4 regions of the Vibrio sp. 10N.261.46.E11 genome follow, and region 2 is predicted to be linked to each of the others. Evidence: predicted binding sites of a transcription regulator. Region 2 holds the regulator's gene; each other region holds the start of a gene.
The links. The regulator CRP, encoded in region 2, controls carbon source genes, mostly activating them, when cyclic AMP is high. The targets are predictions, from matches to a motif close to TGTGANNNNNNTCACA.
Positions count from the first base shown of each region.

Region 1: a site for CRP is predicted at 1,709-1,724, ahead of AB4407_RS01280 (glycogen/starch/alpha-glucan phosphorylase). Genes of this name have one in related genera too.
Region 3: a site for CRP is predicted at 3,773-3,788, ahead of AB4407_RS01810 (NupC/NupG family nucleoside CNT transporter). Genes of this name have one in related genera too.
Region 4: a site for CRP is predicted at 2,006-2,021, ahead of AB4407_RS08370 (ROK family protein). Genes of this name have one in related genera too.

Region 1 covers NZ_JBFRQW010000002.1:187,356-194,861, reverse strand. The annotation lists gene AB4407_RS01280 (glycogen/starch/alpha-glucan phosphorylase) at 1-1,529, opposite strand, end outside; gene malT (HTH-type transcriptional regulator MalT) at 2,096-4,804, shown strand; gene AB4407_RS01270 (DUF368 domain-containing protein) at 5,373-6,293, shown strand; gene AB4407_RS01265 (hypothetical protein) at 6,497-6,937, shown strand; gene AB4407_RS01260 (SCO family protein) at 6,934-7,506, shown strand, end outside.
Region 2 covers NZ_JBFRQW010000031.1:12,980-20,485, forward strand. The annotation lists gene AB4407_RS10260 (ABC transporter ATP-binding protein) at 1-1,681, shown strand, start outside; gene AB4407_RS10265 (TIGR02444 family protein) at 1,678-2,148, shown strand; gene AB4407_RS10270 (hydrolase) at 2,356-3,348, shown strand; gene AB4407_RS10275 (YheU family protein) at 3,445-3,657, shown strand; gene AB4407_RS10280 (phosphoribulokinase) at 3,735-4,604, shown strand; gene crp (cAMP-activated global transcriptional regulator CRP) at 4,846-5,478, shown strand; gene AB4407_RS10290 (DUF1338 domain-containing protein) at 5,656-6,447, opposite strand; gene astD (succinylglutamate-semialdehyde dehydrogenase) at 6,702-7,506, opposite strand, start outside.
Region 3 covers NZ_JBFRQW010000002.1:317,236-324,741, forward strand. The annotation lists gene AB4407_RS01785 (succinylglutamate desuccinylase/aspartoacylase family protein) at 1-518, shown strand, start outside; gene AB4407_RS01790 (PTS sugar transporter subunit IIA) at 699-1,148, opposite strand; gene AB4407_RS01795 (PTS ascorbate transporter subunit IIC) at 1,145-2,401, opposite strand; gene AB4407_RS01800 (PTS sugar transporter subunit IIB) at 2,412-2,681, opposite strand; gene AB4407_RS01805 (hypothetical protein) at 2,967-3,443, opposite strand; gene AB4407_RS01810 (NupC/NupG family nucleoside CNT transporter) at 4,057-5,265, shown strand; gene AB4407_RS01815 (hypothetical protein) at 5,568-5,837, shown strand; gene AB4407_RS01820 (class I SAM-dependent methyltransferase) at 5,883-6,494, shown strand; gene AB4407_RS01825 (DUF3541 domain-containing protein) at 6,594-7,506, opposite strand, start outside.
Region 4 covers NZ_JBFRQW010000024.1:23,260-30,765, forward strand. The annotation lists gene pyk (pyruvate kinase) at 50-1,498, opposite strand; gene AB4407_RS08370 (ROK family protein) at 2,097-3,314, shown strand; gene AB4407_RS08375 (chemotaxis protein CheV) at 3,482-4,423, shown strand; gene AB4407_RS08380 (error-prone DNA polymerase) at 4,538-7,506, opposite strand, start outside.

The sequences.
Region 1 (7,506 bases), on a different contig from region 2:
GTTGCAAACTTAGCGATGCCTTCTAGCTGCTCAAGTTTTGCTGGCCACTCAGAGCCAATCTTACCTGTGATTAGATTAGATAGACCTGGGTTACAGAACTTCAACCAACGACGTGGCGTGATGCCGTTCGTTACGTTAGTCAGTTTACCTGGGAAGATTTCGTTGAACTCTGGGAACAAGTCTTTCTTAACAAGTTGAGAGTGAAGTGCAGCTACACCATTTACTTTGTAAGAACCAATCACACATAGGTTTGCCATGCGAACCATGCGGTGGAAACCTTCTTGGATGATAGAAAGCTTCGCTTGTTTCTCACCGTCACCAGGCCACATCTTGCGAACTTCTTGCATGAAGCGGTGGTTGATTTCAAAAATGATTTCCATGTGACGTGGAAGAAGACGGTTGATCAGCGATTCAGACCAAGTCTCTAGCGCTTCTGGAAGTAGTGTGTGGTTCGTGTAAGCGAACGTATGTGCACTGATTTCCCATGCTTGATCCCAAGATAGACCTTTCTCGTCGATTAGGATGCGCATTAGCTCAGGAATCGCAATCGTTGGGTGCGTATCGTTCAGCTGAATCGTTTCTTGCTTAGGCAGATCTTCTAGAGAGAAACCTGCGGCTTCGTGGCGGCGTAGAATATCGCGAACTGACGCTGCTGAGTGGAAGTACTGCTGCATTAAACGCAGTGTCTTACCTTTCTCGTGGTTGTCGTTCGGGTAAAGTACTTTAGTGATGTTACCTGCATCGATTAGCGCGTGTTGCGCTTCGAAGTAATCACCGTTGTTAAAGCTTGCTAGTGAGAATGGTGCGATTGCCTGACATTCCCAAAGACGCAATGGGTAAACCGTGTTTGACTCGTAACCTACGATAGGTAGATCCCAAGGCATTGCTTTTACTTCCATACCTGGAACCCAAGTACGAACTTCTTTACCGTCGATGAATTCAACTTCTACATGACCGTAAAAACCAATGTGTTGTGCTAGCTCTGGACGAGCTACTTCCCATGGGTAACCTTCAACACCACGCCATGCGTCTGGTGCTTCTTGTTGACGACCATCTTGGAAAGACTGTTTGAATAGGCCGTATTCGTAGTGAAGACCGTAGCCTACTGTTGGGTACTCTTGAGCTGCACAAGAATCCATGAAACAAGCAGCAAGACGACCGAGACCACCATTACCTAGCGATGGATCGCGTTCTTCTTCTAGAAGGTCAGTTAGGTTTTGGCCTAGCTCTTCCATTGCATGAGTAATCTGTTCGTACAGACCCATGCTGATCAGGTTGTTACCTGTTAGACGACCAATCAAAAACTCTAATGAAAGGTAGTTAACGCTCTTCGCGTTTTTGATTTTTTCATCATTTTCAGTTTCTAGCAGATCAAATGTTGTCAATTCTGCTAGCGCACGCCCCATTGCTAGGTACCATGCGCGGCTATCTGCGTTTTCAATCGTTGTTGCGTAAGTTGCAGATAAATGCTTTTTAACGCTTTCTTGGAACGACACTTTATCGAAAGTTTTTTGCTGAGTTGGTTTCATTTCAGAAATCTCGCTTTTAATAGTTCTAATTCATCTGTGACATATCGTGCATGGTCACCATTAACTAAACATCCTCCCGTTAATACGACTAACTAGGAGTAGATGAGAGGGCGTAGGGGGCGTACCGATGTAAGGTTAGTGATCTGACTCTCATGTTCTAACTTCGAACAAAAAGTTGGAGTGACTAAGATCACAAGCTCCCGTTCGATAACTTAACTTCAATTGATGTGAGTTTTATTTAACCGGAATAAACTGATTAGCAAATCTGAGTTTGAGATCACGAAATTATTTCCCACATATCATCTTTTGCATAAATTTCAGTGTAAGACCGAACAAAGTCACATTCACAAACCACCACACAACGTGAGCAAAGTCTCAAATTAAGGGCGTAGAAAGCCAAAAACATGCAAGACCGCAAGGTTTCTGAGGAGAATCATAGTCGGTGCCATTTTTCTTCACGTAACATAAGCACAGACTTAAGTAATTAGGCAGATGTGATTGGGCAACTCTTTTACGGTTTTAGAATCCCCAGAACATAGGCCACGGAATAGGTGAAAAACTTCGACATGTGGATCCCTTCGAAACTGACTCGTCCCGGCCGCTTACACAATGCAATCCTACGACCTAGGGTTCTCGATCTGCTCCAAAACGCAGATTGCTATAAGCTTGTATTGTTCCGTTCTCCTGCGGGCTATGGCAAGACCACCATGGCTGCACAGTGGCTGTTAGATAAGCCGAATGTGGGTTGGTACAGCATCGATGATAGTGACAACGATGCCTTCCGTTTTATCAACTACCTACTCCAATCACTCAATAAAGCGACTCAAAATTCCTGTCCCAATGCCCAAAAACTGGCAGAGAAACGACAGTTTTCATCGCTGCATTCTTTATTGAGCGAAGTATTCGCCGAGATGTCGGCCTATCATCATGAATGTTTTCTTGTTTTAGACGACTACCATTTAGTCAACAATGATGACATTCAAGAAGCAATGCGCTTTTTCCTCAAACACATGCCCGACAATCTCACGCTAGTTGTAACCAGTCGTGGTACACCACCCCTAGGTACGGCAAACCTTCGCGTTCGAGACTTAATGATCGAATTAGGTAATGACTCGCTGGCTTTTGATACCGAAGAGACCACACGCTTTTTTAATCAGCGTGTTGCCGATGGTATTGATGACACAACGGCAGACAGTATTTGTACCTATGTAGAGGGTTGGCCTTCTGCACTTCAACTTATTGCGCTGCAAGCTCAACATCAAAAGCGTACGCTTGCACAGTCTGCGGAGTCTTTCTCCCACTTAAATCAAGCCCACCTGTGGGACTATTTGGTTGAAGAGGTTTTCGACCTGTTAGACCAAGAAACTCGACAGTTCTTGATGCAGTGTTCAGTGCTTGATCACTTCAACGACGAACTGGTTTGTGCGCTAACGCAGCGTGAAGACGCACTGGGTATGATCGAATCATTAAATCGATTCGGTTTATTCATCTATCCGCTTGAAGGCGAAAAGAACTGGTATCGTTTCCATAACCTGTTTGGTGAGTTTTTGGCACATGAGCGTCAAGCTCGAATTCCTCAACAAGAAGCAGAGTTGCACCGAAGTGCCGCGAAGGCGTGGATTAAACAAGACACACCACACCAAGCACTACGCCATGCACAGCGCGCTGAAGACCCAGAACTGATCATTCAAATACTGACTGATCACGGTTGGCCGATGTTCAACCAAGGTGAGCTTTCCTCTTTAGAGATGGCGATCAAGCAACTGACTACGGATCAACTCTATAGCGACCCTAAACTGTCTATGCTACGAGCTTGGCTAGCACAAAGTCAGCACCGCTACGAACAAGTAGGAACATTATTGGAAGAGGCTGAAACTCAATATCAAGCTCGAAATATTGAACTCGATACTCAGCAGCAAGGGCAATACAACGCGCTACGCGCGCAAGTTGCGATCAACAGCAATGAACCTGAAAAAGCCTTAGAATTGGCAGAGCTTTCGCTAAGTCAGCTGAACACCACCGTTTATCGTAGTCGTATTGTTGCGACCTCTGTTGTTGGTGAAGTCAATCACGTAATGGGCAACTTAAGCCGTGCACTGCCAATGATGCAGCAAACAGAAAAACTTGCACGCCAGTACCAAGTTTACCACCAAGCGCTTTGGGCAATTCTACAGCAGAGCGAGATTTTAATTGCACAGGGTTACGTTCAAGCGGCATTCGAGCTGCAAGACAGTGCGTTCAAATTGATCGAAGAACACCAACTAAAATACGTGCCTCTGCATGAATTCTTACTGCGTGTTAGAGCGCAAATATTCTGGTGTTGGAACCGACTAGATGAAGCGGAAGAGTGCTGTTACAAAGGCTTGGATATCCTTGGTCACCATTCGCCAAGTAAGCACCTGCACAGCTACTCAATGCTGGCTCGTATTTCACTGAGCCGCGGTGAAATTGATAAAGCATCTAAGTTTATTGACCAAATTCAACACCTATTGCGTCAATCAACTTACCACGTGGATTGGACAGCGAACGCTTCCCTTTCTTTGATTCTTTTTTGGCAAGTAAAAGGCAATAAAGAGGCGATACGTGATTGGTTAAATGTGGCTGTTCGACCTGAATCGGCAAGCAACCACTTCTGCCAGCTTCAGTGGCGAAACATCGTAAGATCTCACATCATTCTTGAGCAATATGAAGAAGCGGAAGAAGCGTTGGCGTTCTTGAAGAGTGAAGCACAACGTTCACACCTGATCACGGATACCAACAGAAACTTGATCGTCGAGGCCGTATTACGCACGCAAATCAACGATGAAGACAGCGCACGCGTGCTACTTGAAGAAGCGCTTCATATGACTAACCAAACCGGTATGGTCGGCAACTTCTTAGTAGACGGCGGGACTATCGGACATATCTTGGATAAGCTGAGCAATAAGCCTGGATTGGGCGATTTAGAACGTCATCGTGCTCAGCAGATCATGAAAGATATCTCAACCACCCAACGTAGCCGTTCGGTTCACTTTGACGAAGATTTTGTCGAGAATCTGGTTAATCACCCGAATATCCCTGAGCTTGTGCGTACCAGCCCACTCACCCAGCGTGAATGGCAAGTACTTGGCTTGATCTACTCCGGGTTCAGTAACGAGCAGATAGCTCAAGAACTCGATGTAGCAGGTACCACCATCAAGACTCACATCCGTAACCTTTACCAAAAGCTAAATATTGGTAACCGTAAAGAAGCGATAAGCACAGCAGAGAACTTACTGCAGTTGATGGGGTACTAAACGATTCGAGATTGATTCGAGATTGATTCGAGAAAAGCTTAAGCTAGTTACCTATGGTGACTGGCTTTTTTTTCGTTTGGAGCATGGGGTTAATAGCAGATAGCAGATCATAAAGAGCCAAACGACAGACAAAAAAATAGCCAACCGCAATAATCGCGATTGGCTCTATATATTTGTGAACAAATCATAAGTTCACTAACAACGTCAGTTGGCTAGGTGACCCTCGGCTTAAGAAGGGTCAATGTATATAATGCAGTTAGCGTGCCAACTTTAATCTAGCCATTTTATAAGCCCTGCATCGCATAAAAACCTCTAATTCATGATGCGAATTGCAAAGTGCATTTGCATAATGCAACCAAGATGCAATATCGATAGAAAACAGGTTTCACTGCAGCCGATAATAATAAGACACCAAGCAGTTGTATTTTAAATGCAAGGCAGATGTTCACATCAACGTATTACCTTACAATTAAAGAGGTAATAAAAGCACCTCGCCAAAGGCATATTCATACTTTTTTGACACTAAAGTTTGTATACTGCACAAAATCACTCTCAACTCTATGAAGCAATGAACTACTTAAGTACTTTTTTCAAAGGCATGGCAATGGGCGCAGCCGACGTTGTCCCTGGCGTGTCGGGCGGAACCATCGCATTCATCACTGGTATCTACGATACGCTACTAGAAAGCATTCGAAGAATTAACCCTAGCGTACTTGGACTATGGAAGCGTGAAGGTTTCAAAGCCGCGTTTAGCCACATCAACGGTTTTTTCCTAATTTCACTGTTCGCTGGCGTATTCACGAGCATTGCGACATTTGCAAAACTGATTTCTTGGTTATTAGTCACCCACCCAGTTCCACTATGGTCTTTCTTCTTTGGCCTTATCTTGGTGTCGGTTTTCCATATTCTTAAACAAGTAGAAAAGCGCGATATGATTCGATTCGTATTTTTGCTGCTTGGTGTTGCCTTCGCTTACAGCATTACCGTGCTTAAGCCGCTGCAAATGGAACCTACCAGTATCAATATTCTCATTGCAGGTGCGATTGCAATCTGTGCGATGATTTTGCCAGGTATCTCAGGGAGCTTCATTCTGCTATTAATTGGTATGTACGGCCCGGTACTTGGTGCCGTTAAAGAATTTCAGGTTGATGTACTTGCCCTATTCCTTGGTGGCTGTGTGATTGGTCTACTGACTTTCTCACACGTACTCTCTTGGCTACTGCGCTCATTCCGCGATTTCACATTAGTATTCTTGACTGGTTTGATGATCGGCACACTGCCGAAGATTTGGCCGTGGAAAGAAACGATCAGCTGGCGTACAAACTCTAAAGGCGAGCAAGTTCCTCTGATTCAAGAAAACTTGTCACCGTTTGATTTTGAAGCCGTCACTTCTCAACCTTCACAGCTAGTAATGGCAATTGTGATGATGCTTGTAGCGATTGCTCTGGTCCTTGGGTTAGAGAAATTTGCAGAGCGCAACGCTGACTAATCATTCAGCCAACTTCTGGAAAGCGTTTAGAACGGATAATGCTTAGAAAGACTAAGCTCACGCCCCTATGACACAGACAAAAGCGAAGCCAATGGCTTCGCTTTTTTAGTTCTACCATACGCACAAAATTACTTTTTGATACAAGCACATATTGAGGAATATGATAACATCGCCGCTCTTATAAAATTAGATGAGAACACGACATGCACTCTGCATTAAAGGTTGCTGCTCTTGGGATCGCTCTCGTGGCAGGCTTTTATGGGCCGCAAGCAATTCAGCAATTTGAATCAGCGATGGGGCGAGCCTCTGCTGAGGTTAACTTAGATGATTACTGCATGCTTTCCACCACATCGTGTGAGCAAAATACAGTTACGATGACACTTGATCGCGAGACGGCTCAACCTCTGGCTTCCACCAAAATCAAAGTAGTGTGGGAAGGCGCAGCCTCTGACACATTAATGCTGTCTCTTACAGGTTTAGAGATGGAAATGGGCTCGGCACGTTTTCAATTAAAAAACATTGGCAATAATACCTATGAAGGTGATGTAATTTTACCTGTATGTACTTTAGACAAGATGACATGGATCGGTGAGCTCACTGATGGTGTCGATACTGTAAATCCGGCAATAAGGATGGCAAGATGAGTAGAAATTGGTCGTTAGCATTGGTTGTCGCTTTTGTCCTTGGCTTTGGCGTTAAAAGTTACTTTGATGGGCAAAACGAAGCTCAAAAACAACACGCGGCAAAACAACAATTCTCCGCAACAACCCTTTTCGGCAAAGATAACCAGCCAACGAAAATCTTTGACCAAACCGATGACAGAGTTCGTCTCGTTTACTTTGGTTTCACACGTTGCCCAGATGTGTGCCCTACTTCTCTAGCAATGTTAGCCGGAGCACTTAACCAGATTTCTGATGAAGCAAAAGCCAAGATTCGCCCTATGTTTGTTTCTCTCGATCCAGAACGTGATGCCGCTGAAGCCTCATACGAATACGCACAATACTTCCACCCAATGATGGAAGGATTGAGTGGCCCGTTAGATGTGACAACAACGCTTGCACACAACTACGGTGTTATTTTTAGAAAGACCAAGCTTGAAGGTTCAGAGTTGGAATACACCCTAGACCACAGCTCATATTTCTATTTTTTAAAACCCGATGGCACGCTGATTACCAAAGTGCCGCATACGTTAACGCCAGCGCCAATTGTTGAA
Region 2 (7,506 bases):
TGAATACGTGATTGATGGCGACCGTGAATACCGTGGCCTTGAAGATCAACTTGAGAAAGCTGAACAAGCCGACAACGGCACATTAGTCGCAGAGATCCATGGCAAGATTGAAACCATTGGTGGTTACAGTATCAAAGCACGTGCTGCCGAGTTATTGGATGGCCTAGGATTTCGCCAAGAACAAATGACATGGAACCTGACTCAATTTTCAGGTGGTTGGCGTATGCGTTTGAACCTAGCGCAAGCCCTACAGTGTCGAAGTGACCTACTGCTACTCGATGAGCCGACCAACCACTTGGATTTAGACGCAGTAATGTGGCTAGAACGTTGGTTACAAAGCTACCCTGGCACACTAGTACTTATCTCGCACGATAGAGACTTCTTAGACCCTATCGTCAACCGCATCGTGCACGTTGAAAATCAACAGCTCAATGAGTACACGGGTAACTACTCATCGTTCGAAACCCAACGAGCGCAAAAGCTAATTTTGCAACAAGCGATGTACCAAAAGCAGCAGAAACAGATGTCTCACATGCAGAGCTACATTGACCGTTTCCGTTACAAAGCATCAAAGGCTCGCCAAGCGCAAAGCCGTATTAAAGCGCTAGAGAAAATGGAACAAGTGCTGCCTGCTCAGTTTGATAATCCATTCAGCTTTGAATTCAGAGAGCCAGACGCACTACCAAACCCAATCATGATGATGGACGAGGTATCAGCGGGCTACGACGACAACCTAATTCTGGAAAAGATTCGCCTAAATCTCGTTCCGGGCAGCCGCATTGGTCTGCTTGGTCGAAATGGTGCTGGTAAGTCAACGCTGATTAAACTCCTTTCTGGCGAACTGAAACAACAGGGCGGTGAGCTGAGCTATTCGCAAGGCGTTAAAATGGGGTACTTTGCCCAACACCAATTAGAGACGCTGCACCCGGAAGAGACACCACTTCAGCACATGATGCAGATTGCGCCTAAGCACACCGAACAACAGCTGCGTGATTACTTAGGTAGCTTTGGCTTTCAAGGTGAAAAAGCACTGGATAAAGTGGCCCCCTTCTCCGGAGGTGAAAAAGCGCGTTTGGTATTGGCATTGCTGGTATGGCAAAAACCTAACCTATTGCTACTCGATGAACCAACCAACCACTTGGATCTCGACATGCGTCAGGCGCTGACTTTTGCATTGCAGACGTTTGAAGGTGCAATGGTTATCGTATCGCACGACCGTTACCTGCTGCGTGCCACTACTGATGATTTATACCTAGTACACGACCGCCAAGTAGCACCGTTTGATGGTGACTTAAGCGATTACTACAAGTGGCTAACCGAACAGCAGAAAGTTGAGCGCAAAGAAGCACAAGCATTGGCACCGGCAAAAGACGGTGCCAACAGTGCAGCAGCGAAAAAAGAGCAGAAACGTAAAGAAGCCGAGTTCCGTAAACTGACGGCACCACTGCGTAAAAAGCTGACTCAATTTGAAAAACAGATGGATAAATTAACTCAGGCTCTTGAAGAAGCCGAGCAAGAATTATCCGACACTTCACTGTATGAAGCTGAAAATAAGGCTAAACTGAATAAAGTACTCGCTCTACAAGCGAGCAGTAAGTCACAGCTAGAAGAAGTTGAAATGGATTGGATGTCCACTCAAGAAGAGCTTGAGCAGATGGAACAGGATATGGATAGCTTATGAGCCCAGAGCACGCCCCAATATCACTAACACTGGAACGACTATGGCAATTTAGCCTTCAGTATTACAGTGTGCGCGGTGTAAAGGATGCGTGCCTAGCTTTGCAAAACCAGTTCCACGGCAACGTCAATCTACTGCTGCTTCTCAAATGGCTTGATGAGCAGCAACTCTCTTTCGCGGAAGAAGAGTGGCACAAAGTACAACAATGCTTAAGCCGCTCTGAAACCTTGCTACATAGTTATCGAGATCTGCGTAAACACCTCAAGGCACACGTTGTTGATTCACTCTACCGTGAAGCCTTACAATTTGAGCTGCAGCTTGAGAAACAACAGCAATCCGATCTCGTCGACTGCATTAAGTCTCTTCAACTTACTGCGAACCAACAATCACCGCTCGCTTTACAGTACTGTCGTTTATTAGGGGCGGAAAATCTCTACGACGCTTTTTCTGAACCAGCCCCTCAGCCTTAACTCGTTACCTTTCCCTTTTATCCCATCAAGATCCAAGCTTAACCTCGATATTATTCAATCAGTTACCTATGACCTATTTTTGTCACCCGTATCAGTGAAACTCTTGCGCTTATGCCGAGAATCAACCAAGCTCAAATAAAAATGTGGGCGTTTCGCTAAAAGCTCAACACCTTACCAAAGCCCATAAAAGAAGCATGGACTGTTTTTATGACAATATTTACCGCAGCTGCTGGTTTATCTAATCCGCACTTACAAACCTTAGTGCCACGATTTATTAGAAAGCAGGCGTTGTTCAACCCTCAATGGCAAACTTTAGAAACACCCGACGGTGACTTTCTCGATCTTGCTTGGAGCGAGTCGCCAGATGGCGACAATCCAAATAGTGACGATATAAAGAACAAGCCGATATTCGTTCTGTTCCACGGTTTGGAAGGGAGCTTTGAAAGCCCTTATGCCAACGGACTGATGAATGCCTTTGCTAAAGATGGCTGGCTATCAGTGATGATGCACTTTCGAGGTTGCAGCGGAAAACCAAATCGCTTGGCTCGCGCTTATCATTCTGGTGAAGTCGAAGATGCGCGCTTTTTCCTAAGACATCTACACGACCAGTTTCCCAATAACCCTAAGGTAGCGGTTGGTATCTCTTTAGGCGGTAACATGCTGGCGAACTATTTGGCTGAGTATGCAGACGACCCATTGCTATCGGCGGCGACGATTGTCTCTGCACCTTTTGATCTGGCTTGTTGCTCTAGTCGTATTGAGCGAGGTTTCTCCAAGCTCTATAAGAAGTATCTACTCAACTCTCTAAAATCAAACGCCTTGAAAAAAGTTAACCTGCTACAGGAAAAGCTGGGGGTCACAGCGGAAACCATTAAGAAGATCACCAAACTGTATGAGTTTGATGAACAAATTACGGCGCCTCTGCATGGGTTCAAAAATGCCCAAGATTATTATGCACAATGCTCCGCACTGCCTAAACTCAAGAAGATCAAACTACCAACTCAGATCATTCATGCCAAGGACGATCCTTTCATGACCGATGATGTGATTCCAAAGTTCGTTCTGCCCGATAATATCGATTATCGGCTATTTCAAAAAGGCGGCCATGTTGGGTTCATTACGGGTAGCACACTCAAGCCAAGATTTTGGTTGGAAGAAGCATTACCCGCCTACTATGAAAGTATCCAAGATTCGGCATAATGACCGAGCCTTATTAAATAGCAGTAAAAATATTACTAAGCTCATTCATTTCTACATCAATAAACCTATCCATGAACATAAAAGAGAGAAGTATTTATGATCATCCCATGGCAAGACATTGCGCCAGAGACACTGGAAAACCTCATTAAAGAATTCGTGCTGCGTGAAGGTACAGACTACGGTGACATAGAAGTTTCACTGCAAAACAAAATTGACCAAGTGAAACATCAATTAGCCTCAGGAGAAGTGAGTATCGTGTTTTCTGAGCTGCATGAAACCGTTGATATTCAAGTCACAAAACGCTTCTAGGCTGCGCTCATAAAGGAGCCGTGTTATAGTGGTAAACGATTGCTAACAAGTAAGTTACTCAAAAGACAAGGGTTGTCATGTCCGCTAAACATCCAATTATTGCGGTGACGGGTTCATCTGGAGCCGGCACCACCACTACCTCAGAAGCCTTCCGAAAAATGTTCAATATGATGGACGTGAAGGCAGCTTGGGTTGAAGGGGATAGTTTCCATCGCTTCACTCGACCAGAGATGGATGTCGAGATCCGTAAGGCGCGCGAGCAAGGTAAGCACATCAGCTACTTTGGTCCACAAGCTAACGATTTTGGTGCATTAGAAGATTTCTTCCGTCAATACGGCAATGAAGGCACGGGAAAAGTCCGTAGCTATCTGCATACCTTCGATGAAGCCGTGCCTTACAACCAAATGCCCGGCACCTTTACGCCATGGCAAGAGATCCCTGAAAACTCAGATGTGATGTTCTACGAAGGTCTTCACGGTGGCGTGGTCGATGGTGACATCAATGTTTCTCAACACGTCGATCTGCTTATCGGCATGGTACCTATCGTAAACTTGGAGTGGATCCAGAAATTCGTTCGTGACACACGCGATCGTGGTCACTCTCGCGAAGCGGTGATGGATTCTATTGTTCGCTCAATGGATGATTACCTTAACTACATTACCCCGCAGTTTTCGCGAACTCATATCAACTTTCAGCGTGTCCCTACCGTAGATACATCGAATCCACTGAATGCAAAAGGGATTCCAAGTTTAGACGAAAGCTTCGTGGTTATACGGTTGCGCGGCATCAAAAACGTCGATTTCCCTTACTTGTTGGCTATGATTGACGGCTCATTTATGTCACGTCATAACACACTTGTGGTGCCAGGAGGCAAGATGAGTTTTGCTATGGAGCTCATTGTAAGGCCTATTCTGCAACAACTTATAGAAACCGGGAAAATAGGCTAACAAAACAACATTCTGGTTGATTACTTTTCATACCGTGATCATGTGCACAATTTTGCGTAAAAAATCGTAGCTTGGTCACGATTAAAATCAAGAAATAGTACCTGAAAAAGGATACTATTCTTAAACGAAACACAAGATAGCTTGCAGCGCTCAACGAGTGCTCTTATCCTAGCTACGTCAATTCAGGCTTAGCTAAAATATGGAAAGCGGCAAGCATACCCTGCAGAGGAAGTAAGATATTATGGTTCTAGGTAAACCCCAAACCGATCCAACATTAGAGTGGTTCCTTTCACACTGTCATATTCATAAGTACCCTTCAAAAAGTACTTTGATTCATGCTGGTGAAAAGGCAGAAACCTTGTACTACATCGTTAAAGGTTCTGTGGCAGTTCTTATCAAAGACGAAGAAGGTAAGGAAATGATTCTTTCTTACCTAAACCAAGGCGACTTCATCGGTGAGCTTGGCTTGTTCGAAGAAGACCAAGAGCGTACTGCATGGGTTCGTGCAAAATCTCCTTGTGAAGTAGCTGAGATTTCTTTCAAGAAATTCCGTCAACTTATCCAAGTGAACCCAGATATCCTAATGCGCCTTTCAGCGCAAATGGCAAACCGTCTACAAGTAACTAGCCAAAAGGTTGGTGACTTAGCGTTCCTTGACGTAACAGGTCGTATCGCTCAAACGCTACTAAACCTAGCAAAACAGCCAGATGCAATGACTCACCCTGACGGCATGCAAATCAAGATCACTCGTCAAGAGATTGGCCAGATTGTTGGTTGTTCTCGTGAGACCGTTGGTCGTATCTTGAAGATGCTAGAAGAGCAGAACCTAATTTCTGCACACGGTAAGACTATCGTGGTATACGGCACTCGTTAATCTCGATTAACTGAGCCAAAAATTTGAAAGCCACCAAATGCAAATTTGGTGGCTTTTTTGTTTTCTCAAGAGCTAGAGAGCAGATGCGAATGGGACACTTACAACTTCCAAACGTAAGCACTCTCGATGCGAAGCGTACCCGCACCTCTAGGGCAAAGCCCGTGCTCTTATGTTTCTTTAACCATTGGTGCTTTCAAAGATCTTGTCAGCTGATGCCGCGACAAATCCGGTATAAAGCTCACCATTGGCCATCGCATAACGCTTAGCGAACTCATAGAAGCCGCCAGGAATCATCTCATTACCTTCAACAAATGAAACTGGGACTTTGTCTGCCATTGTTGATGATTGCTCTAATAAGACCTCTGGAGAGCCTTTCACCTCGCCGCCAGATGCATTGATAGTGAAACCCGATTCGCTCAAATAGTCATTCACTGACTGTACTTCATCAAAGGCGTTAAGTTGATTTACGCTCACCGTAAAGTGGTTGGCACCGTAACCATGAGCCGCTAGCCAAGAAGCGTATTCACTCTCTTTTGCTAGCACTTGGAAATCTGCGAAGCTCAAATCCCAAAGACGACCACCAAACAAGAATTCATGACCTTGCAGTTTGCTAGCATCCACTTGATCAACCAACTTAGCAACGATCTGTTGTAAGTCGCTTGAACACTCTTCGACCTTCAACTCACTAATGAACACTTTTGGTTGTTTTGGATCTGGATGCTCGTAATGCTTAGCCACTAGCTTCTTGCTCTCAAACAAGTAATCGCCACATGCCTTGTAACCTAACTCAAGGAAAGGCTTGGCCAGTGTTTCAATCCCCAGCGGTGCAACATTGAAAGTACGCAGTGCAATATGATCATTAATCAGGGCTTCGTCTTCTTTCAGCAAGTGATGTACTTTCTCAGCCGATGGACAAAGCCTGTGAATGTAATCGTCCCATAGTGATTTAAAGAGTAGATCGGGCGTCATGGTGACTCCTTGTCAGAGGTTCTAGCAAGCTAGTAATTTGGATTAGAAAGGGAGAGGCTGGACATAGAGTCAGCAGCCATCAGCCTGTGACATACTTGTTCTATTATTATCTACCGCCCAATCTAGGTGTCGGACGTGGGTGAAAAGAGGAAGCGATAACACCGCTTCCTTATTACACAATCAATGAATCTGTTACTCATGAACCTAGAGCTCATAAGCTTATGATTCATCAAGTTAAAGCTTAAGAACCAAAACTACAGCTCAATACCTGGGCTAAATGTCGCTGGCAGTTGGGTTTCACCACCTTCCATTGACGCCATTGGGTAAGCACAGTAGTCCGCCGCGTAGTAAGCACTTGGGCGTAGGTTGCCTGAAGCACCCGGGCCACCAAATGGTGCATCACCACTTGCGCCTGTTAGTTGGCGGTTACGGTTAACAATACCCGCACGGATATGGTCAACGAAGTATTCCCATTCGGAATCGTCGGTTGAAACTAGGCCAGCAGACAAACCAAAGCGTGTGTCATTAGCCATTTCAACGGCTTGCTCTAGCGATTGGTAACGAACCACTTGCAGCAATGGGCCGAAGTACTCTTCATCTGGCAACTCAGCAATGTTGGTTGCATCGATAATGCCCGGAGAAACAAACGCCGCTTCACCCGCTTTTGCTTCTACTAGGCTGACACCACCTAACGATTGCAGATTAGCTTGCGCGTCCAAAATGAACTTAGCTGCAGCTTCAGAGATCTGAGGGCCCATGAAAGGTGCAGGTTCAGCGAATGGCTGATCGACACGAATCTTTTGCGTAGCTGCGACCAGTTTATCTAGAAGCAGATCGCCCTTCTCGCCAACAGGCACATACAAGCGACGAGCACATGTACAACGCTGACCCGCACTGATGAACGCCGATTGGATGATAGTGTATACCGTTGCGTCTGCATCACCGTATTGGTCGCTGATCACCATAGGGTTGTTGCCGCCCATTTCTAGTGCCAGCATCTTGCCCGGTTGGCCCGCGAATTGACGATGCAGGATATGACCAGTATTCGCACTACCCGTA
Region 3 (7,506 bases), on a different contig from region 2:
TGTATCCACTTTATGTGTTTGCTGATTACCGAGTAGAGCAATGTTTGGAGATGGCGAGGTTAATGCAGCCCGATTGTGTTCTTAATGATCCCGGCGATCCGGGTATTCTTGAAACGGTCTGGAATCGAAGTGGAATTCCGAGCATTACCGTGGAAGTTGGGATGGGGAAATTTACTCAACCTGACATGATTCAACGAGCCGTAGATGGTGTTTTTAATATTCTTTCTTACTACGAGATACTTGATGCTGAAGGTTTACGAGACAAAAAGCCACTGCCGAGTATAGATTGGATAGAGGGCAATAATGTGGTGTCTATCCGCGCTGATATTGGTGGCTTTGTGTTGCCTCAGGTCGAGCTTTTACAAAGCGTAGAGCAAGATGATCTTTTGGCGATTCAATACGACGCTTTTGGTAATGAATGTCGTCGTTATCATGCGCCGTCTGCCGGACGTGTACTTAGCTATAACGTGGATGCATTAAGGGAGCCAGGGGCTCTTGTCTGTCGACTATTGAGTTGAGATGCTTTTAGTTGAGAAGCTCCCAGTTGAAAAGCTCTTAAGTAGTAAGCTCTGAGTTGAAAAACTCTTTGGCGGATGTCTCTTTGTTCATCTGGTGCATCGTCATTTGAAACGCGTAAAAAAAGACCGAGCAGGGCTCGGTCTGATAGCTTTTCTCTGGAGTAACAGTTTTTAGCGTAACTAGTATCGCTTTAAGATCTCGATGATCTCTTGCTCTGTTTCCGCTGCGATAATGGCATCAATGTCATCATCATTTTGGAACAACTCTGATAGCGCCATAATAGTATGGATATGGCTATCTGAGTCCATCGCTGCCAGAGTGATTGAAAGGTAAACGTCACCGTTGTCTTCCGACTCTAAATCAACACCCTTTTTGAATACTGTTACCTGCAGTGATGCTTCGTTCACACCATCTTCAGGACGAGCATGAGGCATCGCAATCTTTGGTGCTAGGACATAGTACGCGCCGATGTCTTTGTGCTTTTGCTTGATAGCTTCAACATAGCTTGCTTCAATTTTCTTGCTTGCTAACAGTGTTGAACAGGTTAAATCAATCGCAGCATCAACAGTTAGGTTCTCTTCAGAGTTGATGATAACGCCTTGGTTACCGATTAAATCGAATAGGCTCATGAAACAATCCATCCTAGAATCAGACCAACCACACCGAAGTCGAAGTCAGCAAATGTTGTCGCTTCAAGCCCAAGGCCACCCAGTACTGGAAGTAGTAGCATTGGTAGGAAAGAGATACACAGACCTTGCGTGAATGAACCTAGAATTGCACCACGTAGACCGCCAGTTGCGTTACCGTAAACGCCCGCTGCACCACCTACGAAGAAGTGAGGAACAACGCCCGCTACAATGATTGTCCAGCCAAGAGCACCTTGAACTGCCATTGCTAGTAGGCCAGCAGCGAAAGAACAAAGGAAACCGATAAGTACCGCGTTTGGCGCTACAGGGAATACCATTGGGCAGTCTAGAGCAGGTTTTGCCCCCGGTACTAGTTTGTCAGAGATCCCTTTAAATGCAGGAACGATTTCAGCAATCAGCATCTTTACACCTTGCAGTACGATGTAAACACCGCCGGCAAATACAAGAGACTGCATGAAGGTGAACACTACCCAGTTTTGACCATTTGAAACGGTTTCAACAAAGTCACCGCCAGCAACAATAGAAGCAAACATGAAGAAGATTGCCATTGTTGTTGCTACTGCTACAGGTGTATCACGCAGGAACATCAGGCTCTTTGGTACGTTGATGTCTTCTGTAGATTTAGACGTGTCACCGAACTTGCTTCCAATGTAACCAGAAACTAAGTATGAGAATGTTGAGAAGTGACCCATCGCCAGTTGATCGGTACCCATCACTTTCTCTGTGTATTTTTGAGCAAGTGCAGGCATGATAACCATCAATGAACCCACAATGATCGAGCCAATCGCAACTAGAGCCGTGCCTTGAATGTTCGCAGTAGACAGGATTACTGCTACCAGCATAGACATGAACATTGTGTGGTGACCCGTTAAGAAAATATATTTTAAAGGTGTTAAACGAGCCAATAAAATATTCACAACGAATGCAAAGAACATAATAAGTGCCATTTCGTAGCCGAATGCTTCTTGTGCTAGTGCCACAATTGCTTCGTTATTTGGAATAACACCACTTACGCCGAATGCTTCAGTAAATACAACTGAGAAGTTATTTAGAGCGCCAACAAGAGCACCTGCACCAAAACCTAAAATTAGGAAACCCATTACGGTTTTAATGGTGCCTTTAAGAATGGTAGAAATATCTGCTTTCTGAGCAACTAGGCCAATGAAAGCAATTAAGCCTACCATGATCGCTGGCTCTTTTAATAAGCCGAGCATGAACTCGAAAAAGTTTTGCATAATTTTGACCTTACATGAAAGTTTTTAGTTGTTCTTCGATTGATGCTTTGTCAAAAATATTTTTAAGGCTGATGATGTTCTCTTTACCAGCGTCTTTTAGTTGGTTTGCAACGTCTGTCGCTGCTACCCAAATATCGGCATTGCTTGATGCTGCAGATGATAGATCTTCGTGATCAACTTCTGCTTCAAAACCAATTTTCTTAGCGACTTCTTTCACTGCCATTTCCATCATTAGAGAAGTACCAAGGCCGTTACCGCAAACTACAAGAATCTTTTTCATAATATTTGTCTCAATTGGATTTTAGGGGTTGAGAAACTGCGTTCTCTTATTGTGTGGGAGCATAGTAATGGAAACATTGAGATTTCAATAAGATCTCCATCACAAAGCTAAAATGAGATTGTGATGGATATCTCGTTAATTTGCAGTAAAGATCCAGAGTGAGACTTTGATCAAATTTAACTTTTCACTCGAATATGCAACGTATTTTATTGAGAAAGGCGGGCTTAATTAATTTTTTATATCAGAATATAAATCTATAGAGGCTTTATTGTAGAAAACAGAGAATTAATCGTATCGACCGTAGTCAGTAAGCATTTTCTTAAGCATGCTGTTAACGTCTTTGGTCTTTTTATTTCTTTTTGTTAGCTGGCTAAGCGAAGTAGGTTTTTGCGAGGCAACATTTTCACTGTCGACGTCTTCAGTTTTATCTTTCATTTTTTGTACTGCGGGCAATAACATTCTAATTTCTTCGTTATTGGCATTGGTCAGTACCACAATATTTTCAGATTCAACTTGAGTAATGGTTAATATCCCGTGTTTAACCGATTCAACCTTTTCACCAATCATAATTGACTCAGGCGCAACAGAGCGATCGGTAAGTTGACCTGTACGTAATTTCGCCGCGCTGATAGCGCGGATATTTCCGGTATTTTCAAACGCGACAATAACAGTATAGGTATTATAATATTCAACTACTGTCACATAGCCGTGTCTATTTGTTTTGAATCTAGCTCCATTGTTCATGTCGTGCGGAGCTTCCATTTTCTTCACGTGTTTCCTCTCTTAGTCTCGATGGCTGTTATATCTAATCAGCTCTATTGGTATTTTATAGATAATTATTTGGTGAGATCACACAAAGTATATACGCATCTAAACTTAAGATGAATCTTGAAGTCTCGGGAAATGAGGCAGAGCACAGAAAAGTAGTAAGAATCACACAGAATTAACTGAGTGATTACGCTCACACACTTACAGACTTAACATTACAAATTCAACTCCCTACAGATTGTTTACAGTTTTGATGCACGAAAACGACGACAAACAATACGTTTTGTTTAATCCTTGACCGCGCGATCGTTTGCGTTAAAAAATGTGATGAAAGTCTCACTTAACTGTTTATACTTCTCTTCCGGTTTTAAGCCGGTGCTTAGCCAATACAAGCCGTCACATGGATATGTGAATGACCCCACGGACCGGACCAGCTACGTTCCACTGCTTGTATAAGGTGATTTTTTACATGAACAACTCGTTGTTACATTCGCTAACCCTGTTAGCTCCTTCATCGCGTAGCGTTTTGCTTGCGGTTCTTTGTCCTATTCCTTTGATGTCATTCGTTTGGCTCATGTTCACTCTTTAAGGATTACTAGGACACATTATGAATATTCTATTTGGTCTTGTCGGTGTTATTGCACTGATTGCTTGTGCGTACCTGCTATCTGAAAGTCGTTCTTCGATTAACTGGAAAACGGTCTCTCGTGCTCTATTACTTCAAATCGGCTTTGCGGCCTTGGTGTTGTATTTCCCTTGGGGACAGTTGGCGTTAACAAGCCTAAGTAATGGTGTTTCTAGCCTGCTTGGTTTTGCAGACGCTGGTATTGCTTTCCTTTTCGGTGACCTTGCTACTGAAGGCTTCATTTTCGCGGTTCGCGTACTTCCAATCATTATCTTCTTCAGTGCTTTGATTTCTGCGCTTTATTACTTAGGCGTCATGCAAAAAGTGATTCAAATCTTGGGCGGAGCGGTGCAAAAACTGCTGGGTACAAGTAAAGCTGAATCTTTAGTTGCTACAGGTAATATCTTCCTTTCTCAGGGTGAGTCTCCTCTTCTTATTCGTCCTTTTTTAAAGTCTATGACTCGTTCGGAATTGTTTGCTGTAATGGCGGGCGGTATGGCTTCGGTAGCCGGCAGTGTGCTTGGTGGTTATGCTGGATTGGGTGTTGAGCTTAAATACCTTATCGCAGCAAGCTTCATGGCGGCTCCGGGTAGCCTATTAATGGCGAAGATCATCGTTCCTGAGCGCAGCACGCCGAGTGACTACGACCACATTGAGCTAGATAAAGCAGACCAAAGCAACGTGATCGATGCACTGGCAAGCGGCGCGATGAACGGTATGAAGGTAGCCGTTGCTGTCGGTACAATGTTGATTGCATTCGTGAGTGTGATTGCGATGGTCAACACTGGCCTAGAAAGCCTAGGTGAAACGTTCGGTTTTGCGGGCATTACACTGCAAGCTATCTTCGGTTACCTGTTCTCACCACTAGCGTGGCTGATTGGTATCCCGAGTGATGAAGTATTAATGGCGGGTTCTTACATTGGTCAGAAGATCGTAATGAATGAGTTTGTTGCTTTCATCGACTTCGTTGAGAACAAAGCGCTGTTATCTGAACACAGCCAAGTTATCGTGACTTTTGCTCTATGTGGCTTTGCTAACATTGGCTCGATTGCGATTCAACTGGGTTCAATCGGTGTTATGGCACCAGAGCGTCGCGCCGAAGTCGCTAACCTAGGTTTGAAAGCGGTAGCTGCTGGTACACTAGCAAACCTAATGAGTGCATGTTTAGCGGGTATCTTCATCCTGCTTTAATCTAGATTCAGTAAAATAGTTAGATTCAATAAAAGCGCTTAAATTTAGTAAAAGCGGGTATCTTGCTTACGGAGTTTACGTAAGAAGGTGTCCGCTTTTTTGTGCCTGTTGATTAAGTTGATTAAGTTGATTAAGTTGATTAAGTTGATTCAGATTCAAACCTCCACTTTCATTGCTCTGTGGTGTATCAGGCTCACTCGGAAGAGTAATAGAGCAAGCCTGTTTTATCCGATATAATTAAATATCATTAGGTTGCGATTAAGAATAACGGTAACCAAGTCCAATTAATCAAGGGTCTTCCCATGAATATGCGCGTTCTCATCGGTCTTATCACCGCCTTTATCGGCTTGTTTGCGATGGTTTATCTTATTGCTGGTGGTACTCAGTTTCCTATCTCTCAATGGCCGAAAGAGGCTTATCTCGGTTTGGTGTTTAGCGTCGTATGGGGCACTGGCGTAGCGGCATCGGTGGCGTACTTCTTCTCGGCATTGGTGTTTGTGACGATTGCTGTGGTTTGTTATGCGATTGGTTATAAGATCGGTGGACTCTTCTCTTCAAATTCTAACGTCTAAGTTTATTGAGGCGAACTAATGTTCATTGAAGTGAGATTTGTTTGAATGCACTGGCTCGATCGTTGGAAAGTGTATTGCTATCATCGAAAGCAGGCTAACCGCTCGAATGGCGATAAGGCTAAAGCTTTAGGGTGGACCAGCGAAGAGAGCCAATTATGTCGCTTTGAAGTGATTGCTCGTTCGGCTGACTTCGAAAAGAAGAGTATTTTAGATTTAGGTTGTGGCTATGGCGAGCTGTTCGAGCTGCTCGACAGCATCTATCGCATTCAATCTTACACCGGCGTTGACCAACACGCAGGCTTTTTAAAGAAGGCGAAGCAGAGCTATACAGAAGAGCGTTGTCGGTTTTTGTCGGGTGATATGAGCCAAATGAGCCTTGAGGTACATGATGTGGTTATCGCCAGTGGCTCATTGAATTATATCTCTCGCGACTCGGATTACCTGACTAACATGATCACTCGTATGTTTGAATTGGCGAATCAAACCGTGATTTTTAACCTTCTCAATTCAAGCCAATATCCTTCGCGTAATACTTTAATGAGTTATCACCCTCAAGGTGTCTATCGCTTCTGTAAAACGCTATGTGACGATGTCTCTTTGATAGAAGGCTATGCAGAAGGGGATTTCACGATAGTGATGAACAAAGTCGTATCCTGAGTCTGAATGAAGTGTTGGTGTGGTAAGAGTTAAAAAAGCCGCAGACCTTGAGAGGTTTGCGGATTTTTTTGGATCCTAAAATCAACTTAAGTGTTACTGCTAGTGCTTCAGCGGTTGATTTTCAACTAGCCCGTAAGGGATGCTAGTAAATACTTTTGGGTTACCTTCATAAGTCGGTGCTTCGTTCACTTGCTGCCAATCGAGTAGCATGATAGCGAGTACGTTGCGGTGCTCTCCATACTTGAGGTCAAAATCACCAGTGACGGAAGGGATCATACCTTTTGTCTTATCGATAGAAGCTTGAATAGCGAGTCGAGTTTTCTCTACAACCGGGTCATCTTCTAAGCCTGCAAGCAGGAAGGTCAATCCAACCTCTGCAATCACATCCTCTTTAGCTCGTAACAGGATCGTATCGATGTTTTCTCTGAAGTAATCGTAGATCCATTGGTGTTCTTGCTCGCTTACTTGGTGCTGGTAATACTCAGAATCTCCAAAGATCACATGTGTCATACCATAGATCTTATTGCCGTATTGCTGGCTTGAAAGCTTCTTGTCTTTATCGTCTGGGTAGGCTTTTTTGAAGGTATCGACAAATTCATCAACGACATCTTGTTCACCCAATTGGCGTAGCCAGTAAACTTGATTAGCGAGTTGGGCTGCCCACGCTTTCACCATATCTTCATTGGTCACGTATCGTGAAAAGTCATAACGACGAATGATTTCACGCAGTTTGGCATCGTTCTTGTGTTCTAAACCGTACTCATTGGCGCGCGCCATAGAGCCGAGAAGGTCAACACCAAGATATAGATATTCTGGCATGTGCTTGGTGATGTTGTAGCGTCGAACACTACGTTCATCGCTGTCGCCAACATAGGAAGCAACACGCTTTTCTGAGTACAGTACGATTTGTTCCATGGTGTGAACATCATTCGACAAGCGGCTGAGCTTACTTGCTACACGTGCCATGTCACTCCATACCGCGGCAGAATATTTGTCGTCTAATGTTTGTCGA
Region 4 (7,506 bases), on a different contig from region 2:
CTTTTTTGTCTTTGAAATTATGCTAATCGTTTCGCTTTACGGTCAAACATTAGGTGACAGGCAAGATTCTCATACAGTTGGTCGACCCCGCCACATCCATAATGTCGCCTTGAGTGACGATCACGAGATCACCAAACTTAAGATGCTCTTGCTCTTTTAGGCAGGTGAGCGTAGATAAGGCAATGTCAAAACTGTCTTTGGCTTCTGTCTCGAAGTAGATAGGTGTCACACCTCGATACAAGGTGCAGCGATTAAGTGTTCCTTCGTTACGAGATAGCGCATAGATAGGCATGTCAGCACTTAGGCGAGACATCATCAGTGCAGTGCGGCCTGACTCAGTGAGAGTGACTACGCCTTTAATGCCTTCCATATGGTTTGCCGAGTAGATAGTCGCCATCGAAACGGTTTCTTCAGCGGTCACAAACGTGCGATCAATACGGTAATTGGATTGGTTGTTAATACCTGCCATCTTTTCAGCACCAATACATACTTCAGCCATTGATTTTACGGTTTCGACCGGGTAATCACCTGCAGCTGTTTCACCTGAAAGCATGACCGCATCTGTTCCATCAAGTACTGCATTGGCAACGTCCATGACTTCGGCGCGGGTTGGCATTGGCGCTGAAATCATCGATTCCATCATTTGGGTTGCGGTGATCACCGTTCGATTAAGCGCTCTAGCACGGCGTATAAGCTGTTTTTGTACTCCGACTAACTCAGGGTCGCCAATTTCGACTCCGAGGTCACCACGAGCCACCATGACAACATCTGAGGCCATTATGATGTCATCCATGTTCTCAACAGTGGCTACCGTCTCTGCTCGCTCTACTTTTGCTACAAGGTGAGCTTCTAAACCAGCTTCTCGTGCGAGCTGACGAGCATAGTGCATGTCTTCGCCGTTGCGTGGGAAAGACACCGCGAGGTAATCCACTTTGATTTGTGCGGCGGTGACGATGTCGCGCTTGTCTTTTTCTGTCAGCGCTTCTGCGGAAAGGCCGCCGCCTTTCTTGTTTATGCCTTTATTATTCGAGAGAGGGCCGCCAATGATGACTTCGGTATGAACGCGACAACCCTCCACTTCGGTTACTTTTAGCTGCACACGACCATCGTCGAGCAACAGGATGTCGTTAGCTGAAACGTCGTTAGGTAATTCTTTATAATCAAGACCGACCGCTTGTTGGTTGCCTTCGCCTAAACCAAGGCTACTGTCGAGAGTAAATTGGTCACCAACGGCAAGTTGGATTTTGCCATCTTTGAATGTTGACACTCGAATCTTGGGACCTTGTAAGTCACCGAGAATAGCGATCTGAGTACCAAGTTTTTTGGCTATTGCTCGGACATTTTCTGCACGTTGTATATGGTCGTCGCTAGTGCCGTGAGAGAAGTTCATACGGACGACATTGGCACCGGCTTTGATGATCTCTTCAAGCACGTTACCTTTATCAGTAGAAGGGCCTAGCGTTGTGACGATTTTCGTTTTTCTTAATTCGGCTGTCATGAATACTCCTAGAGTGAGGCCAAGTAATCTATTAAAAGACTAGGGCGTGTTGATCTTTCGAGCTGATTTTTGCAGCGAGTTGCTGGGTATTTATACAAGGCAGAGGCTTTGATGTGTAGCTAGCCTACATGAGAAGCCGATAACGTAGTAGAAATGACCAGCAAACGCTGCCCGAAGGGTTCGGGCTGGGCGCCCCCGCAAAAAGCGTTTTACTCTTTGTTGAGGGAGATTTGCTTAGAATGACTAGGCTACTTCTCCCTCGCCGCGATTAAAACGCTTTTATCTCGAACAAAGTTTAACCACGAAAGGTCAACGCGCCTTAATTAAGTATATGCATTAATTGATTATTTATTGGGAGCTAGGAGGATATTTCTTTATTTGTATCTAATTATTGAATTCAGGGCTCAATAACGATGTTTCATTGAGAAAATTAAGTCTCAATTTATCGATGTAGGTACTAATTTTTCTCGAACTATTTGACTAGATACACAAAGATTCATGTATATACGTGATACGGGTCACGGCGATATACCAAGTGACTTCACAATTACTTCGCAAAGTAAAAAAATTACCTCGTTGATGATTTCTGGAGCGTAAAATGTACATGGCTCAACCGGGCCATATTGATCATATCAAACAGGTCAATGCTGGTCGTGTATATAAACTAATTGACCTTAAAGGTCCTATTTCTCGTATCGATCTGTCCAAGCAAAGTGAGTTGGCCCCGGCGAGTATTACTAAAATTACCCGTGAACTCATTGAAGCTCACCTTATTCATGAAACGACGGTTCAAGAAGCCACGACTCGTGGGCGTCCTGCTGTCGGTCTGCAAACCAATAACGAAGGTTGGCAGTTTCTGTCGATGCGTCTTGGTCGCGGATACTTAACGATCGCGCTCCATGAATTGGGCGGCGATGTGCTTATCGATACCAAGATTGATATTCATGAACGTGACCAAGACGATGTACTTGCGCGTCTTCTGCATGAAATTGATGAGTTTTTCCAAACTTATGCCGAGCAACTCGATAGGGTAACAAGTATTGCGGTTACGTTACCGGGGCTTGTGAATTCTGAGCAGGGAATTGTGTTGCAGATGCCACACTACAACGTTAAAAACTTAGCGTTGGGTCCTGAGATCTACAAAGAAACAGGTCTACCGGTCTTTATTGCCAATGATACCCGAGCGTGGGCACTAGCAGAGAAGCTGTTTGGTCACTCTCAAGATAACGATAATTCCGTTTTGCTCTCGATTCACCATGGTGTAGGCGCAGGGATCATTCTCGACGGCCGAGTATTGCAAGGTCGCCACGGTAACATCGGTGAGCTGGGTCATATTCAGATCGATAAACAAGGCAAGCTTTGCCATTGTGGTAATCATGGCTGTTTAGAAACGGTTGCGAGTTCACAGGCTCTCCGTGAGCAAGTCAAAGAAAGACTGGCTAATGGCGAGGCATCATCACTAACGGCGTTTGAAGATGTCACAATTGAACAGATCTGCGCTGCTGCTGCTGATGGTGATCCACTGGCTGTTGAAGTGATTGAACAGTTAGGTCGTTACTTAGGTGCCGCGATAGCGATTGTGATCAACCTTTTCAACCCAGAGAAAATTTTGATAGGTGGTGTTATCAATCAGGCTAAAAGCGTGTTGTATCCTGCGATTCAAAAGTGTATCGAAGAGCAGAGTTTATCGGTTTACCATCAAGATTTAGAGCTGGTGGAATCTCGATTCTATAAACAAGCCACCATGCCAGGTGCTGCGCTTGTTAAACAAGCTTTATATGACGGCCAATTGTTAATGAAAGTGATTGAAGGCTAACCCTTTTTTTATCGTTTTTAGCCTTCCTTGACCCCTTTCCATGCACTTAAACTATGTATAACAGCATTTGTTGTACTTAGTTTAAGCATCTGTGTATTTGCGCTTTGCTTTAACCTATCGAATTAGGCTATTGTAGCCACAGTTATTATTTGTCACTAAGGTGTTGTATGTCTGGCGTTTTAAATTCTGTTGATCAGAGAACTAAACTCGTCGGTGAAAACCGTCTGGAACTCTTGTTATTTAGCTTAAATAGTCGCCAACTATTTGCGATTAACGTATTTAAAGTTAAAGAAGTCTTAAAAGTGCCTGTACTCACTCGCTTGCCAGGCTCTCACCATCATATTACGGGTGTTGCTTCTTTGCGTGGTGAATCTGTACCTGTGATTGACTTACGCAGTGCGATTGGTTTCCCACCATCACGTGATGAGACTCAAGAAAACAACTTGATCATTACCGAATACAACCGAACCGTTCAAGGTTTCTTGGTTGGACAAGTTCGTAATATCGTGAATACGACATGGACAGAAATCCAACCGCCACCAAAGACTACGGGTCGAGCAAACTACCTAACTGCTATCACGCATATCCAAGAAGAAGAGCAGCACAAAATCGTTGAGATCATCGATGTTGAAAAGGTGTTAGCGGAGATCATCGATTACGATGTGTCGATTTCTGACGGTGTTCTAGATCAGCAGTTAGCGAATGAAATGGTTGGCCGTAATGTGCTTATCGTGGATGATTCATCAACAGCGCGCAACCAGATCAAAGGCACCTTGTCGCAACTTGGTTTGAACATTATCGAATGTTGTGACGGCTTGGAAGCTCTGACTTTACTTAAGAAGTGGTGTGATGAAGGCAAAGACATCAATCAAGAAATATTATTGATGATCACCGATGCTGAAATGCCAGAAATGGATGGCTATAAACTGACTCATGAAGTTCGAACTGATCCTCGAATGCATGACTTGTTTATTACGCTAAATACTTCATTAAGTGGTAGTTTCAATGAAGCCATGGTTGAGAAAGTAGGGTGTAATCGCTTTATTTCTAAATTCCAACCAGACCTCTTAGTTGAAGTGACTCAAGAGCGAATGCGTCAGATTTTGTAATTAATGCAGCTGTACGGAAGCGGACGTTGAGGTATAACTCAACAACTTGAATTTAAGGGAAGCGGATGCTTCCCTTTTTCGTTTCTAGCGTTTCTTGGAGGGCAACTTGATTCGTTAATGAAAATCTCGGGATTTGGTGTTCAAACCAACAATTTCATCAGTTATATCGATAAGTTTCCCCGCAATCACATGCACGACTTCGCCTTCCTTCTCTAAGACTCCTTGTACCTTTAAAGCCTTCGCTGTCAGGTAAGCTTGCTGCTGCGCGCGTGCAGTGGCTCCCCATACCACGACATTAATATTGCCCGTGTTATCTTCTAATGTAACAAAGGTAACACCTGCCGCGGTTCCGGGAGCTTGTTTTCCTGTGACTAATCCAACAACCGTGACCATAGATTTGTGTCTTTGCTGTATTAAATCCTTCATGTGTGTGAATCGACCTAATCGTCCCGCTTCTTCTAGTAAAGTGATTGGGTGTTTGTTCAATGAAATTCCGACACTGGTGAAGTCTTCGAGTAGATCTTGCATCTCATTGGGTTTGTGCAGTGCATGTTCGTCATGTCCATCCCCAACATCGTCATAGACTTGGCTAAACAGAGGTAAATCAGAAGCGGAGTCCATGATTGCCCAGCGCGTCTGGAAACGGTCACCCGAAACATTATGTAGCGCGTTGGCTGATGCGAGTAGCTCGATATCTTTCTTATTCATCGATAACTGTTTCACCTGGCTAGGATGGCGATAACCAGAATGCGGACGATTGGCAAGTACGCTCTGGATACCGTGCTCACTGAATCCTTTGATTTGTCGCAGCCCTAATCGAATCGCTAGACCATTCTGATGAGAGACAACCATGTGGTCGTTTTGAGAAGCGTTCACACATACCGGAAGTATCGTCACATTGTGTCGCTGTGCATCTTGAACCAACTGCGATGGACTATAAAAGCCCATGGGTTGGCTATTCAACAAAGAAGCATAGAAGCACTCAGGGTAGTAGCATTTCAACCAAGCTGAACAATAGGCTAATACCGCAAAGGAAGCCGAGTGGCTTTCAGGGAAACCGTATTCACCAAATCCACATATCTGTTTAAAAATCTGTTCGGCAAACTCGGTTTCGTAGCCACGCTTTTGCATGCCTTCGATGAGCTTGTTTTTGAACTTAAAAACGTTGCCATTCTTCTTCCAAGCGGCCATTGCGCGTCTGAGCTGATCCGCTTCACCCCCTGTGAAACCTGCGGCAACCATCGCGAGCTTAATCACTTGTTCTTGAAATATCGGTACTCCTAAAGTGCGCGAGAGTACCGATTCAACATCCTTAGATGGATAGCTGATTGGCTCAATACCATCGCGACGCTTTAAGAATGGGTGCACCATATCACCTTGAATTGGTCCTGGACGCACGATCGCGATTTGAATCACTAGGTCGTAATAAGTTTTCGGCTTAAGCCTTGGCAGCATACTCATTTGCGCGCGTGACTCAATTTGGAATATCCCTACCGTGTCTGCTCGTTGAATCATGCCGTAAACCTGAGGATCATCCTTAAGGCGAGTGATCTCTGCGATCGTTAACGAGCGGCCATGAATACGCTTGATCAGGTCGAAACATTTTCGAATTGCAGACAGCATACCCAGTGCTAGCACATCCACTTTTAGTAACCCTAAGGTTTCAAGATCATCCTTATCCCATTGAATAATGGTGCGATTGTGCATCGCCGCATTTTCGACAGGAACCAATTCATACAGAGGGCCAGAAGAGATCACGAAGCCGCCCACATGCTGAGACAGATGACGTGGAAAGCCGATAATTTCATTTACTAAATGGATAAACTGCTGACCTTTCAAAGAATCTGGTTGCAGCCCCAATTGAGTGAGTTGAGCTTGCCAACCTAGGCTTTTGTCTCTGCGATTGGTGTTCTTAATGAAGTAATCAAGCTGGGTTTCCTGTAGTCCTAAAGCTTTTCCGACATCCCTTACCGCACTTTTGAAGCGATAAGAAATGACCGTAGCAGCAAGCGCGGCACGTTCCCTACCATATTTTTGATAGATATATTGGATGACTTCTTCACGGCGTTCGTGTTCAAAATCGACATCAATATCAGGCGGTTCATCACGCTCTTTACTGATGAAGCGTTCAAACAACACTGAGATTTGTCTTGGGTCGACAGAGGTGATTTCTAAGCAATAACAGACCACGGAATTAGCCGCTGACCCTCGACCTTGGTAAAGAATGCCTTGGCTTTTAGCAAACATCACGATGTCGTGGATCGTGAGAAAAAAGAAAGGGTAGTCGAGCTCGCCAATCAGCCCCAGCTCTTTATCTATGATCTGTTGGATGTCATTAGGGACACCTTGTGGAAAGCGAGCCTTTTTTCCTTTCTCGACCAACATGCGCAGATAACTCATGGGTGTCTCACCTTGAGGAATAAGTTCGCTTGGGTATTCGTAACGTAGGCTACCTAAATCAAATTCACACAGCTCAGAGATTCGGTTGCTCTCTTCCAACCACTCAGCTTTGAAGATATGAGAGAGCTTATTGATACTTCGTAAACAGCGCTCGGCATTCGCCAGTAAGTGACTGCCAACTTCGGTCACTGACTTTTGATATTTAATCGCGGTGAGTGAGTGCTGTAAGGGCAAGCGATTAACATTGTGCATTAACACGCCACCGCAAGCTGTAATAGGCAGTTGGTGATGTTGTGACAGAACAACGCAGTAATCAATGTACTGTTGATCGGTCTGTTTCAGGTGTCGTTGTAAGCCAATCCATAACCGACCTGAGTGGTGCTGAGAAAGCCACTGTCCCCAATGTGCGTCTTCATTTTTCTGTTGAGGCAACCACAGGATGAAGCAGTGCTTAGCCGACATGATATCCCACTCAGAGAGCTGATAATGTCCCTTGCTGCTACGACGTCTAGCGTTGGTAATAATACGGCACAGTTCGGCATAGGCTTGTCTATTTGGACATAACAAGACAACTTGGCACTCTTCATTTAACCAAAATAGGCTCCCGACAATTTGCTTGAGCGACAGTTTATGTTGCTTGATCGCAGAGTGAACCTTAACGATGCCTGCCACCGAGCACTCGT